Regions from separate parts of the Serratia sp. Ae19-1 genome, predicted to be linked through region 3. Evidence: predicted binding sites of a transcription regulator. Region 3 holds the regulator's gene; each other region holds the start of a gene.
What was found. Region 3 encodes PhoB, which activates phosphate uptake and scavenging genes when phosphate is short. Its sites were predicted from a motif close to CTGTCATAAAACTGNCNNAT; they were not measured.
Positions count from the first base shown of each region.

Region 1: phnC (phosphonate ABC transporter ATP-binding protein) is a predicted target of PhoB. The motif match lies at 2,407-2,426, and genes of this name have one in related genera.
Region 2: pitA (inorganic phosphate transporter PitA) is a predicted target of PhoB. The motif match lies at 2,440-2,459, and genes of this name have one in related genera.

Region 1 covers NZ_JBCHWD010000001.1:553,736-558,747, reverse strand. The annotation lists gene phnE (phosphonate ABC transporter, permease protein PhnE) at 1-465, opposite strand, end outside; gene phnD (phosphonate ABC transporter substrate-binding protein) at 544-1,476, opposite strand; gene phnC (phosphonate ABC transporter ATP-binding protein) at 1,518-2,351, opposite strand; gene trpS (tryptophan--tRNA ligase) at 2,469-3,476, opposite strand; gene AAIE04_RS02760 (NAD(P)-dependent oxidoreductase) at 3,767-4,642, shown strand; gene AAIE04_RS02755 (cysteine hydrolase family protein) at 4,676-5,012, opposite strand, start outside.
Region 2 covers NZ_JBCHWD010000002.1:813,630-818,641, reverse strand. The annotation lists gene add (adenosine deaminase) at 1-935, shown strand, start outside; gene AAIE04_RS09170 (BaiN/RdsA family NAD(P)/FAD-dependent oxidoreductase) at 965-2,164, opposite strand; gene pitA (inorganic phosphate transporter PitA) at 2,465-3,967, shown strand; gene AAIE04_RS09160 (LysE family translocator) at 4,066-4,665, opposite strand; gene uspB (universal stress protein UspB) at 4,801-5,012, opposite strand, start outside.
Region 3 covers NZ_JBCHWD010000001.1:122,662-127,673, forward strand. The annotation lists gene sbcC (exonuclease subunit SbcC) at 1-466, opposite strand, end outside; gene sbcD (exonuclease subunit SbcD) at 463-1,695, opposite strand; gene phoB (phosphate response regulator transcription factor PhoB) at 1,911-2,600, shown strand; gene phoR (phosphate regulon sensor histidine kinase PhoR) at 2,625-3,941, shown strand; gene AAIE04_RS00670 (PstS family phosphate ABC transporter substrate-binding protein) at 3,956-4,918, shown strand.

The DNA.
Region 1 (5,012 bases), 430 kb from region 3:
GCCGAACGCCATCACGAACATCACCGCCCACGCCAGCTCCGGCATGGTGCGCAAGAACGCCACCAGCGTGCGGATCGCCAGCCGCACCGAGGCCGGAGTATAGGTGTTGCCGGCCGCCAGGAACGCCAGCACGGTCGCCACCAGCACCGAGAAAATGGTCGCCGCCAGCGCCAGCTGCAGGGTCTCCCAAATCAGCGGCAGCTGAATGTTCAGGCGGTAACCCCAATAGGCCAGCGAGCCTTCGGTGCGCCCGTCGGCGAACAGCAGGTGCCAGTGCAGCGTCGGAATGGTTTCGGCCAGGTAGTCGAAGAAGTGCGGAATAGACACCCAGACAGTGTGCAGGTTGAACTCGGCGAGGTTGCCGGCGCCCAGGTACAACACCACCAGCCCGAGCGACCACAACAGCGCTTCGCGCTTTTGCTTGCTGCGGATCCGTTGGTAATAGTGTGCGAAATCGGTATTCAAAACAGGTCTTCCATCTTTATGGAACAAGGGGTTCAGCACGCTGAACCCCTTCATTCGGACGGCCGAGGCAGCCGGGAATTAACGATCGCCTTTGGTCAGCTCGCGCTTCATATCGATGATGTTCTGGTATTCCGCCAGGGTGGTGTCGCCGATGTGCTGCTTGCCGCCCATCGCTTTGATAAAGCACTGGTGATCGTCTTTATCCAGCTTCTTGATGGCGGTGACCACTTTGGCCTTGAAGTCGGCCGGCAGCGAGTTGCTCACCAGGATCGGGCCGTTCGGGATCAGCGGCGACTGCCAGATGATGCGGATCTGTTTCATCAGGTCCGGGTGATCCATGCGGATCATGCGGGTGAACGCGCCGCTGGTGTAGCCGGTGTTGTAATCGCCGATCATCGACGCCCAGGTTACCGCGCCTTCGAACTGGCCGTTCAGCACGCCGAGGATGTCCTGCTCGTGGCCGCCGGAGAAGGTGACGCTGGAGAAGGTGTTGTTGTATTTGTTGTCGACCGTGCCACCGAACAGCTTTTTAAACGCCTGGTTCGGGATCAGGAAGCCGGAGGTGGAGTCCGGATCGGCGAAGCCGATGGCCTTGCCCTTCAGGTCTTCCAGCTTCTGGTACGGGCTGCCGGCCTTCACCACCACGACCGAGTGGTAGCCGCGCGACTGGTCGACGTCGTCGACCGCAATGCCGACGATGTCCACCGCTTTCGGATCCTTGATGTAGACCGAAGCGAACGAGGACGGCGACATGCTCAGCACCAGATCAATCTTGCCGCCCAGCAGGCCCTGGATCACGCCGGAATAGTCGGACGAGTTGCGCAGCTTGGTATCGACGTTCAGCTCTTTATCCAGGAACTGCTTCACGCACTGGTTATCGCCGATCTGCTGGGTGGCGTTCTGGCCGCCGAGAATGCCCAGGTTCAGCTCTTTCGGCGCATCCGCTGCGGCAGCATTAAAGACCATCATCGCGCCGGCCATCAGGGTGGTCAGACTCAATACTTTTTTCATTAGGTGTGCCTTGTGTGTAAAGGGTAAAGGTCAAAAGTGCTTCAATGGATCTGATTGGCTTCTTCGCCATACAGCTGGTGCAGGATCCGTTCGTTCAGTTGCGAAGGATGCCCGTCAAACACGATCTTCCCGTGGGCGATGCCGATCACCCGCGAGCAATACTCTTTCACCAGTTCGACCGAGTGCAGGTTCACCATCACCGCGATGCCGTCTTCGCTGATTTTCTGCAGCGCGTCCATGATGCGGCGGGTGTTTTTCGGATCGAGCGACGCCACCGGCTCATCGGCCAGCAGGATTTGCGGGTTTTGCATCAGCGCACGGCAGATGGCGACGCGCTGCATCTGGCCGCCGGAGAGGTGCTCGGCGCGCTGCAGCGCATGCGGCAGCATGTTGAGCCACTGCAACAGCTCGATGGCGCGAGCGCGGTCGGCGTCATCGAACAGTTTGAAGAAGGATTTCAGGGTAGACGTGTGGCTCAGACGACCCAGCAGCACGTTGGTCATCACGTCCAGCCGCGGCACCAGGCAGAAGTCCTGGAAGATCATGCCGCAGCGCGCGCGCCACTGGCGCATCTGGCGGCCGGCAAGCTGGGCGATATCCTGCGCCACGCCATCGTCTTCGAAGTGCAGCATCTCGCCGCAGCTGGAAGGGATGGTGCCGTTCAGGGTGTGCAGCAGCGTGGACTTGCCCGCGCCGGAACGGCCGATCACCGCCACGAACTCGCCGGCGTGCAGATCGAAGTTGATGTCATCCAGCACACGCTGCTGCGCTTTGTAGGCCTTGCCGAGTCCCTTTACCGATAACACTTTGCGGGATGCGGCGGCGTGCTGCCCTGGGAAGTCGTGCTGTGCCAATTTTAACAGTGCCTGAGCCATATGATTTCTCTGGTTTCAGTGGCTAATCATTATGGGCACCTATTAACGAATAAGTTTATGACAGTGGGATGATGGTTTTATGGCCGGGGCGTGACGCGTGACGCCCCGGCGTGCGCATCATTCCAGGCTAAAGAAGTCCAGCCCCAGCGCCGCCTTGACCTGCTGCAGCGTCTGCTGGCTGACCTGATGCGCGCGGCGGGTGCCGTGCTGCAGGATGCGCGTCAGCTCGCCTTTATCGGCGATGAATTCGGCGCGGCGGGTGCGGATCGGCTCGAGCAGGCTCTGCAGGCAATCCTCCAGCAGCCGTTTGATTTTCACGTCCCCCAACCCGCCGCGGCGGTAATGCGCCTTCAGATCCGCCACCAGCGCGGCGTCGTCGCAGAAGGCGTCCAGGTAGGTGAACACCATGTTGCCCTCCACCCGGCCGGGATCGCTGACGTTGAGATGACCGGGATCGGTGAACATGCTCATCACCGCCTTGTGCACCTCGTCGGCGCTGGCGCCAAGCTGGATGGCGTTGCCGCGCGATTTCGACATCTTGCCCTGCCCGTCCAGCCCCGGCAGACGCCCGACGTTGCTCAGCAGCGGCTGGCACTCCGTCAGTACCGGTTGGCCGACGATATGGTTGAAACGCCGCACGATCTCGTTGGTTTGCTCCAGCATCGGCAGCTGATCCTCGCCGACCGGCACGTGGGTGGCGCCAAAGGCGGTGATGTCCGCCGCCTGGCTGACCGGATAGATCAAAAAGCCGGCCGGCAGGCTGCGGGCGAAATCCTTCTCGGCGATTTCATTTTTCACCGTCGGGTTGCGTTCCAGCCGCGCCACGCTGACCAGGTTGAGATAGTACATCGTCAGCTCGGCCAACGCCGGCAGCGCCGACTGCAGGCAGATCGTGGTCTTGTGCGGATCGATGCCCACCGCCAGATAGTCGGCCACTACGTTGAGCACGTTGGCGCTGATTTTTTGCGGGTTGTTGCCGTTGTCGGTCAGGCCCTGCAGATCCGCCACCATCACCGTTTGGTTATGCTGGTGCTGCAGTTCGACGCGCTGGCGCAGCGAGCCGACGAAGTGGCCTAAATGCAGTGGGCCGGTGGCGCGATCGCCGGTAAGAATGGTGTAACTCATGGCAGTGCTCCTGAAGGTCAGTACACCGCCGGATCAACGCCACAAAAAATAATGCCGCCAAACCGGCGGCATTAAAAAGAGATGTGGATACTCGTGCCGCCTCAGAAAAGGCGCCACCATGACTGATTGTGGGTGGAAGGCATCGATATATTCATGCCATCAAGGTATACCCGCAGCGGCAGCACGTCAATAGCCCGCCGCCGGTGCGTAAGACGGCGTTACACTCCGGCATTTGCGTTCCTGGCCCGGCGCGCTAGGGTAAAACCTTCAACCTGAAAAAGGAGCGCATGATGAAGATCGGATTTGCCGGACTGGGTGGGATGGGCAGCGCCATGGCGGCCAACCTGTTGCAGGCGGGCCTCGCATTAACGGTATGGAACCGCTCGCCGCAGGCGGCGCAGCCGCTGGTCAGCGCCGGCGCGCGGCAGGCCGAGCGGCCGGAACAGTTGGCCGATGCCGATGTGCTGATCACCATGCTGGCCGACGACGCCGCCACGCAGCAGGTGGTGGTGGGCAGCGGGTTGCTGCAACGAATGAAACCGGGCGCGTTGCATATCAATATGGCGACCATCTCGGTCGAACTCGCCAAACGCCTGACGGCGCTGCATGCGGAACACGGCATCGGCTATCTCGCCGCGCCGGTGCTGGGCCGGGTCGACGTGGCCGCCGCCGGCAAGCTGAATATTCTGGCGGCCGGCGAGAGCGAGCTGCTGAAGAAAGCGCAGCCGCTGTTCGATGCCCTCGGCCAGAAAACCTGGCACTTCGGCGCCGATCCTGCGCAGGCCAACGTGGTCAAGATCGCCACCAACTTTACCTTGGCCAGCGCCATTGAAGCGATGGCGGAAGGCAGTGCGCTGGTGCGCAACTATGGCGTGTCCGGCACCGACTATCTGCAGATGCTGAGCAGCACCGTCTTCGCCGCCCCGGCCTATCAGGGCTATGGCGCGCTGATCGCCGCCGAGAAGTATTCCCCGGCTGGATTCCGGCTGGCGCTGGGGCTGAAGGACGTCGGGTTGGCGCTGGCCGCCGGCGCCGACAGCCATACGCCGATGCCGTTCGCCGGGGTGCTGAAAGACAACTTCCTCGACGCGATGGCGCAGGGGGATGCGGATCTGGATTGGGCGGCGCTGGCCAAGGTGGCGGCGCGGCGGGCAGGACTGAAATAACGAACGGGGGCCGAGGCCCCCATTTTTCCGTTCTCAGAACACGATGTCCACCGCAGGCACGGCGCGGATCGGCACGCCGAAGCTGTCGATATTCGACAGCGTCTCGTTATGGTGGGTGCGGATCAGCAGGCCGTCGGCATAGGATTTGTCGTGGCAGGTATGAGCATCCGCCGCCAGCGTCACCGGATAACCGCGCGCCGCCGCGCTACGCACCGTGGTATCGATGCAAAACGGCGTGGAGTAGCCGCACACCACCAGCTGCGAAACGCCGTTGGCGATCAGCAATGCGCCCAGCGAGGTGCGCAGGAAGGAGTCCGGCGTGGTTTTCTCCACCCGGTGGTCGCCCGGCGCCACCGTCAACGCCGCAAGC
Region 2 (5,012 bases), on a different contig from region 3:
GTTTAAGCTATCACTATGTAAAGAAGGCCGACCCGCAAATAACCAGAGCGGCATTTAATCGGCAATTTATCGCGCCGAAGCGATGCGCCGATCTGGGGGACTTTTTAAGCAAGATCGCGCCGCAAATAGACCTCTTGCAGACACGCCAGGCGATAACGCTGGCCGTCGATGACTTGTTCGCGCAGCTGGCGGCGGATAACGTCATCTATGCGGAAGTGCGCTTTGCTCCGCTGCTGCATACCCGGATGGGATTAACCGGCGAATCGGTGGTCGAGACGGTGCTCGCCGCGATGCATGACGCCGCGCAAACTTACAGCATCACCGCCGGGCTGATCCTGTGCACGCTGCGGCATTTCGATGCGGCCGCCAGCCTGCAAACCGCCGGGCTCGTGGTTAACTTTCTGGGCCGTGGCGTGGTAGCGCTGGATTTGGCCGCCGACGAGGCGCGTTATCCGCTAACCCACCATGTGGCGGCCTTTCGCGCCGTGCGTGAGGCCGGTGGCAACGTCATCGCCCACGCCGGTGAGGCGAAAGGCGCAGACAGCGTGCGGGAGACGCTGGATCGGCTGCAGGTGTCGCGTATCGGCCACGGCGTCCGGAGCATCGAGGACCCCGCGCTCGTCGAGCGTCTGATAGCCACCGGCGTGCTGCTCGAGATCTGCCCCAGCTGTAACCTCACCTGCAATCTGTTCGACAGCATCGACGACCATCCGATAGACCGGCTGAAAAAGTGGGGGGTGCGGCTGAATGTGAATACCGATGCGCGCACCGTCGCCGATACCACGCTGAACAAGGAATATCAGCTGCTGCACGACGCCTTCGGCTGGCGCGATGAAGATTTTAACCGCAGTAACAGGCAGGCGCTGGAGGCGAGTTTTCTCGACGATGACACTAAAATAAAATTAATGAATCAGCTCAATGCCGGGCCAATGTGACCCGGCGCATTTCTAGGTTGAGCGGCGTTTTAACGTTCCTGCGCCGCCAGCGCCTGGGCGCAGGCCCAGGCCGAGCTCCAGGCCCATTGGAAGTTGTAACCGCCCAGCCACCCGGTCACGTCCACCACTTCGCCGATGAAGTAGAGCCCCGGCGCCTTGTGGGCTTCCATCGTCTTGGAGGAAAGTTCGTTGGTGTCGACGCCGCCGAGCGTCACTTCCGCCGTGCGGTAGCCTTCGGTGCCGTTCGGCTGCACGCGCCAGTTCTGCAACAGATCCACCAGCGCCGCCTGCTGCGGGGCATTCAGCTGCTTCAGCGTCGCCTCCGGCAGTTGTCCCAGCGTCTGCAAGCATTCCACCAGCCGCTTCGGCAATTGCAACGCCAGGGTATTTTTCAGGCTTTGGTTCGGGTGTTGCCGGCGTTGTTCATCGAGGAAAGCCGCCAGATCCAGCTCAGGAAGTAAGTTAACGCTCACATACTCACCAGGCTGCCAATAGCTCGACAGCTGCAGCACCGCCGGCCCGGAGAGGCCACGGTGGGTAAACAGGATGCTTTCGCGGAAACTGACGCCGTTCTCGGCGGTGATCACCGCCGGCACCGAGACGCCGGATAGCGTCTGCACATGCTCCAACAGCGGCTTATGCAGGGTAAAAGGCACCAGCCCGGCGCGCGTCGGCAGCACTTTGAGGCCAAATTGCTCCGCCAGCTTGTAACCGAACGGCGAGGCGCCCAGCCCCGGCATGGATAATCCGCCGCTGGCCACCACAAGTGAGCGAGCACTCACTTTTTCACCATTCAGCGCCAGCTCGTAACCCTGTGCGGTTTTCTCCACGCCCAGCACTTCGCTGCGCAGGCGCATCGTCACCTGGCCCAGCTCGCACTCCTTGACCAGCAGATCCACCACCTGCTGCGCCGAGTCGTCGCAGAACAGCTGCCCCAGCGTTTTTTCATGGTAGGCGATGCCGTAGCGGTTGATCAGATCGATGAAGTCCCACTGGGTATAACGCGCCAGCGCCGACTTGCAGAAATGCGGGTTGTTCGACAGGTAGGCCGCCGGTTCGGCATACATGTTGGTAAAGTTGCAGCGCCCGCCGCCGGACATCAGGATCTTGCGGCCCGGTTTTTTGCCGTTGTCGAGCAGCAACACGCGGCAACCGAGTTGCCCCGCCTGCGCGGCGCAAAACATGCCGGCAGCGCCCGCCCCAATCACTACGACATCAAACTGTTCCACCTGAGCCTCTCTTATCAAAACCACAATCGCGACAAAAGAGCGCCATATTACGCCGTTTCGCCGCCGGTCACCGCCAAATTCACGGCGGCAGATTGTAAAGCCCCGGCGCCGTCAACGCCATAGTAAGAAAATATTACAGAGGTCAGAGGAGAATAACGCGTTGATATTTCATATTTTTGTTATAGACACGCCATCGTTTCGTCATGTCCAAATCAAAAAAACGTCATATTTTCCTTTTCCCCGGCCCCGGTTGTCACTGATAATGCGCGGCGTTCATGTCCACAAACTGGCGTAACGCTTATGCTGCATTTGTTCGCTGGCCTGGATTTCCATACCGGCCTGATGTTAATTCTCGCATTGTTGTTCGTGTTGTTTTATGAAGCCATCAACGGTTTTCATGATACGGCCAATGCGGTCGCTACAGTTATTTATACCCGCGCCATGCGCTCGCAACTTGCGGTCGTGATGGCAGGTTTGTTCAACTTTCTTGGCGTAATGCTCGGCGGTTTGAGTGTTGCTTACGCCATCGTCCACTTGTTGCCTACCGATCTGTTGTTGAACGTCAGTTCAGCACACGGATTAGCCATGGTCTTCTCCATGCTGTTGGCGGCAATCATCTGGAACCTCGGCACCTGGTATTTCGGTCTGCCGGCCTCCAGTTCCCATACGCTGATAGGCGCAATCATCGGTGTCGGTTTAACCAACGCCCTGATGACCCACACTTCGGTGGTGGATGCGCTTAACGTCCCGAAAATGATTGGCATTTTCCTTTCTCTGCTGTTCTCGCCGCTGGTCGGCATGATGGTGGCGGGAGTGATGGTGTTCGCCTTGCGCCGCTATTGGAGTGGCACCAAGAAACGCCAGCGTATCCACATGACCCCTGCGGAACGTGAAAAGGTCGACGGCAAACGCAAGCCGCCGTTCTGGACCCGTATCGCACTGATCCTGTCGGCGATTGGCGTCAGCTTCTCGCACGGCGCCAACGATGGCCAGAAAGGCATCGGCCTAATCATGCTGGTGCTGATCGGCGTGGCGCCGGCCGGCTTCGTGGTCAATATGAATGCAACCGGTTATGACATCACCCGTACGCGTGATGCCGTGACCCACCTGCAGCAATATTACCAGCAGCACGGTGACGCGCTGTCGCATGCGGTGTCGTTGACGCCGCTGGTGCCAAGCCCGGATGACGAAGCCGAACCTAACAAGCCGGCCGAGTTCCACTGCGACAGTTCGCGCGCCATGCCGGCGATCGAACTGGCTCAGGGCATGCTGACCAACCTGCAAAGCTACGATCAGCTGACGGTTGAGCAGCGCAGCCACCTGCGCCGCCTGCTGATGTGCGTGACCGACACGGCGGATAAAGTCGCCAAGCTGCCGGAAACCTCATCTGCCGACCAGCGCTTCCTGAAGAACCTGCGTCAGGATTTGCTGCAGACCGTCGAGTATGCGCCGATGTGGATCATCGTCGCCGTCGCGCTGGCGCTGTCGCTCGGCACCATGGTGGGCTGGAAACGCGTGGCTACTACCATCGGCGAGAAGATCGGTAAGAAAGGCATGACCTACGCCCAGGGCGTGTCGGCCCAGATGACCGCGGCGCTGTCGATCGGCGTAGCGAGCTATACCGGCATGCCGGTCTCCACCACCCACGTGCTCTCTTCGGCGGTTGCCGGGACGATGATCGTGGACGGCGGCGGCGTGCAGAGCAAAACCGTGAAAAACATCCTGTTGGCCTGGGTACTGACCCTGCCAATCTCGATTCTGCTTTCCGGTGCGCTGTATTGGGTGGCGCTGAAGCTGATCTAACTGATAGCATCATGAGAAAGGCGGCCGAATGGCCGCATAATGCCGGCCCCTCACAAAGGGGCCGGCATTATTTTAGGGCCTGTCGCCGCTCGCAGGCACTAGAACAGACTTTTCAGAGAGAACAGGATAAGCAATATGCCGCCGACGACGTTAACCCATTTTTTCAGCGTCAGAGGATTGGCTTTTTGGGACGAGAAGATGAGCGTTTTGCTGACCATCATCAACCAAACGCTCATTACGATAACATGCACGGAGGCCAGCGCCAGATAGCCGCTCATCTTTCCATCCTGACCGACGAACTGCGACACGACCGTCAGATAAAAAATGATGGCTTTTGGATTGAGCACGTTGGCCAACCAGGCATCCTTTAGCGTGACGGCGCGGGCGCCTTCGCCGATCTCCCCGCCACGGGTGCGCATCCCACTGCGGATAAGCTGAACGCCCAGCCACAGGAGATACGCTATTCCAGCGCCTTTCAGGGCGCCAAACGCCGCTGGAGAGGCCATGAGCACCGCGGAGACTCCTAACGCGATGAGGCAGGCATGGGTGTATATCCCCAGCGCCGTTCCCGCCAGCGTGCGGAACAACCCGCTGCGCCCGCCGGCCAACGCGCTGTTCATCGCCAGAGTAAAACTCGCTCCGGGAGACAGCGCGACAGGCAACAGAACGGGCAGGAAGTCGATGACATTGATATTCATATGACGTGATAGTAAACGACCGTGCGGGGAACGCCAATGGCAGAAACGATCGCCGCACGGCGCAGAAAAATTCGGGATCCGTGACGTAGCGTGAACCCTGAACTCTCCTGCGTTAACCGCCAGACGAGGCGGGAATCAATGCCAGATCATCAGCCCTATCAGGCTGATGACCACCAGGCCGCACAGAGCCGAAGTCAGCATAAACTGCCCGCGCACCCGCTCGCAGCGGCGAATAAACTCCGGATCGTGGTGCTCGACATAGCGCTGCGCAAAGATATAGCGCACCAGCCTCAGCTGCTTGCTGGGTTGCCCGTGGGCGGTGAAGAAACCGCCGCCGTCGACGTATT
Region 3 (5,012 bases):
GCCCCTGAGACAGCATCATCGACTTGGTGAAGCGGCCGAAGTCCAGCCCGGTGATGGCGGCGGTGATCTCCAGCTTGTCGCGCACTTTGTCCGCCAGGATCTTGCCGTCTTCGCGGCGCGCCAGTTCGACTTTCGGCGCCTGCAGGTTGCCGTCCGGCGCGTTTTTGGCGCGGCGCTGACTCCAGAAGGCGCGATAGCCGACGCCCTTGACCTCGAACTCGACTTCCGCCAACGATTCGGCGGTATGGCGGGTCATCAGTTCATTCTGGCTTGGCGTGACGTTGAGGCGCGGCGTCTGGTGGTATAGCGCCAGGCAGATGGCGTCCAGCAGGGTGGTTTTGCCCGCGCCGGTCGGGCCGGTAATGGCGAACAGACCGTTGCTGGCGAACGGCTCGGCGGTGAAGTCAATCTTCCATTCGCCCTGCAGCGAGTTGAGGTTTTTTAAGCGCAGGCTGAGGATTTTCATGGGTTGTTCTCCTCGGCGTTGTGCTGCACCGCATCGACCACCTGGCGGAACATTTGGCGCATCCGCTGTTGGCGCGTTTCGGGCAGCTCAGTCTCCTGCGCCAGGCGCCGCTCGAACACTTCATTGACGCTCAGTTCGTTGAGCGTTTCCTTATCCTGCTGTGCGATCGCCTGGCGGCGCTGTTCTTTGCTGCGCCGCAGCAGCACCACTTCCACCGGTAGCTCGTCTGCCAGCAGCTGAATGCGGCGCTGGATGTCGCTGAGGTAGTCCTGCGTCGCCACTTCGATATCCAGCCACACCGGCAGCTCACCGTCATAATCGGCAAACTGCCGCAGCTGCCGTTCGATCTCGGCCAGATCGCCTTTGATCAGCTGCATGGGCTGAAACTGCGGGATCGTTAACGCTTCCACCTGCTGCAAAGCGCCGTCGGCGAAATCGACCATAAAGACGCTTTTGGCTTTGCCCAGTTCATCGAAGCTGAGCGGGATCGGCGAGCCGCTATAGCGAATGTGCTCCGATTTGGCGACGTTCTGCGCGCGGTGGATGTGGCCCAACGCGATATAGTCGGCGGGAGGAAAGGCCTGCGCCGGAAAGGCGTCGAGGGTGCCGATATAGATGTCGCGCACCGAGTCGGAGGTGGTGACGCCGACGGTGGTCAGGTGGCCGGTGGCGACGATCGGCAGCGGCAGGCCCAATTGGTCGCGGTGCTCGCAGGCCGCCTGATACAGCGTTTGGTAATGTTCGGCGATGGCTTCCTGTAACGCCTGCTGTTTCTGCGCGCCGGATTCGCCGGCGCGGCTGGTGAGCAGATCGCGTGGCCGCAAGAACGGGATGGCGCACAGCACCGCGCCCGGCTGGCCGTCGCGCCGGTTCAGCACCAGGATCTGCTGTTCGGGGGCGCTTTGCGCGCTCGCGATCACCGTGGTGTTCAGGCAGGAGAGCAGTTCACGCGATTCGTTCAGCGTCGCCACCGAATCGTGGTTGCCGCCCAGCACCACCAGTTGGCAGCCGGTGCGCTGCAGTTCCACCACGAAGCGGTTGTACAGTTCGCGGGCGTAGCTGGGCGGCGAGCCGGTATCGAATAGATCCCCGGCGACGATCAGCGCATCCACCTGCTGCTGCTCTACCTGTTTGATCAGCCAGTTCAGAAAAGCCTGGTGCTCGGCGGCGCGGCTTTTGGTGAAAAAGTACTGGCCAAGGTGCCAGTCAGAGGTGTGGATCAGGCGCATGACACTCCCGGGTGCAAAGGTAATGGCGATGATTATAAAGGCCGCGGCGCCGGCTGTCCCGGCGCAATGGCGAGGGCAGCGGAATGATTTTTCTTTACTATGGGAAATAATCGCTATGCTTACTGCCTATAACAGCCGCTTTTTTTCATAAAAGTGTCACAAAACTGACGCATAATGGCGCCCGCAAAGTCGCTAACACATTGGCAGGATTGACGATGGCAAGACGCATACTGGTGGTGGAAGACGAAGCGCCGATCCGTGAGATGGTGTGCTTTGTGTTGGAACAGAATGGTTACCAACCGTTGGAAGCCGAGGATTATGACAGCGCCGTGACGCGCCTGTCTGAGCCGTTCCCTGATTTGGTGTTGCTCGATTGGATGCTGCCCGGCGGTTCCGGCATTCAGTTTATCAAGCATATGAAGCGCGAAGCGCTGACCCGCGATATCCCGGTGATGATGTTGACCGCGCGCGGCGAAGAGGAAGACCGGGTGCGCGGCCTGGAAGTGGGGGCGGATGATTACATCACCAAGCCGTTCTCGCCCAAGGAGCTGGTGGCACGCATCAAAGCGGTCATGCGCCGTATTTCACCGATGGCGGTGGAAGAAGTGATTGAAATGCAAGGACTGAGCCTGGATCCGTCCTCCCACCGCGTGATGGCGAACGATCAGGCGCTGGACATGGGGCCGACCGAGTTCAAGCTGCTGCACTTCTTTATGACCCACCCGGAGCGGGTTTATAGCCGCGAGCAGTTGCTTAATCACGTCTGGGGCACTAACGTTTATGTGGAAGACCGTACCGTTGACGTGCATATCCGTCGGCTCCGCAAGGCGTTAGAAACCAGTGGGCATGATAAAATGGTTCAAACCGTTCGGGGCACCGGCTACCGGTTCTCAACGCGCTACTGATCGCGCCGCGCTGGAGAATATGCCGTGTTAGAACGTCTGTCGTGGAAGAGGCTGGCTCTGGAGCTGGCTCTTTTTTGTCTGCCCGCCTTACTGCTGGGGCTGATTTTCGGTTATCTGCCCTGGTTCCTGCTGGCCTCAGCGCTGGCTGCGCTGGTGTGGAATTTCTACAACCAGCTCAAACTCTCCCATTGGCTGTGGATCGACCGCAGCATGACGCCGCCGCCCGGCCGCTGGAGCTGGGAGCCGTTGTTCTATGGCCTGTATCAGATGCAGCAGCGCAACCGCCGCCGCCGCCGCGAGCTGGCGCTGCTGATCAAGCGCTTTCGCAGCGGGGCCGAATCGCTGCCTGACGCGGTGGTGATGACCACCGTCGAAGGCAATATCTTCTGGTGCAACGGCCTGGCGCAGCATCTGCTCGGCTTCCGCTGGCCGGAAGACAACGGCCAGCACATCCTCAACCTGCTGCGTTATCCGGAGTTCAGCCACTATTTGCAACAGCAGGAGTTTTCGCGCCCGCTGACGCTGCAGTTGAACAACGAACATTACGTCGAATTCCGCGTGATGCCCTATTCCGAAGGGCAACTGCTGATGGTGGCGCGCGACGTCACCCAGATGCGCCAGCTGGAAGGGGCGCGGCGCAACTTCTTCGCCAACGTCAGCCATGAGCTGCGCACGCCGTTGACGGTGCTGCAGGGCTACCTGGAAATGATGGGCGACGAAGAGCAGGACGGCTCGCTGCGTAGCAAGGCGCTGAGCACCATGCAAGAGCAGACCCGCCGGATGGACGGGCTGGTCAAACAGCTGCTGACGCTGTCGCGCATCGAGGCGGCGCCCAATGTCGACATGAACGAACGGGTGGATATCCCGCTGATGCTGCGGGTGTTGCAGCGCGAGGCGCAATCGCTGAGCGGCGGCAATCACGAGATCGCTTTCCGGGTGAACGAACAGCTCAAAGTGTTCGGCAATGAAGACCAGTTGCGCAGCGCGGTGTCTAACCTGGTGTACAACGCGGTCAACCACACGCCGAAGGGCACCCATATCGAAGTCAGCTGGCAGCAGACGGCACATGGTGCGCAGTTCCAGGTCAGCGACAACGGGCCGGGCATCGCCGCCGAGCACCTTCCGCGCCTGACCGAGCGTTTTTATCGCGTCGACAAGGCCCGTTCGCGCCAGACCGGCGGCAGTGGGCTGGGGCTGGCGATCGTCAAACACGCGCTCAGCCATCACGACGCGCGGCTGGAGATCCTCAGCGAACCGGGGATCGGCACCCGCTTTATCTTTACCTTACCCAACCGGTTGATTGTTCCGGCCGCTTTATCAGAGAATGCGGTGAAAAATTAACGCGAGACACCGGTATGACCCGAATTACCCGAGGGCTGTTGCTTTGCCTGGCGCTGCTGGCCGGACGTGGCGCACTGGCGCAGCCCGACGGCATGCTGGCGGGCAATCTGTCCAGCGTCGGCTCCGACACCCTGGCGAACCTGATGGCGCTGTGGGCGCAGGACTTCAGCCAGCATTACCCCAACGTTAATCTGCAGATCCAGGCCGCCGGTTCGTCGACCGCGCCGACCGCGTTGGCGGCGGGCGCCGCGCAGCTGGGCCCGATGAGCCGGCCGATGAAGGCGGCCGAGGTTTCGGCGTTCGAACACCGTTACGGCTATGCGCCGCTGGCGGTGCCGGTGGCGGTGGATGCGCTGGTGGTGTTGGTGCATCAGGACAATCCGCTGCGCGGCCTCAATTTGCAGCAGCTCGATCGTATTTTCTCCGCCACCCGGCGCTGCGGTGAAAGCCAGCCGCTGACGCGCTGGGGCGAACTGGGTCTGAGCGGCGACTGGGCGACGCGCTCGCTGCAACGCTTTGGCCGCAACTCGGCTTCCGGCACCTACGGCTATTTCAAACTGCGCGCGCTGTGCGGCGGCGATTTTATGCCGCGCGTCAATGAGTTGCCCGGTTCGGCCTCGGTGGTGCAGGCGGTGGCCGGTTCGCTCAACGGCATCGGCTACGCCAGCATCGGTTTTCGCGCCAGCGGCGTGCGGCTGCTGCCGTTGGCGGAGTCGGGGGAGGATTATGTCGCGCCTACCGCCGCCAACGTGCGCAACGATCGCTACCCGCTGTCGCGCTACCTGTATATCTACATCAACAAAGCCCCCAATCAACCGCTGGAGCCGCTGACCGCGGCGTTCCTCGATCGTGTGCTGTCGACCGCAGGACAGAGCCTGGTCAACCACGACGGCTATCTGCCTCTGCCGCCGGCCGCTCTGCAGAAGACCCGCCAGGCGCTCGGGCTGCAGCCGCTTGCGCCGGCCATGATGCAATAAGCGACAAAAAGCGACGTAATTTTCGCCTTTTCTCACGCCGAAATGGAGCTTATGCCACGCGAAAACCGGGCTTTTATTGGCGTTTTCGCGCGGT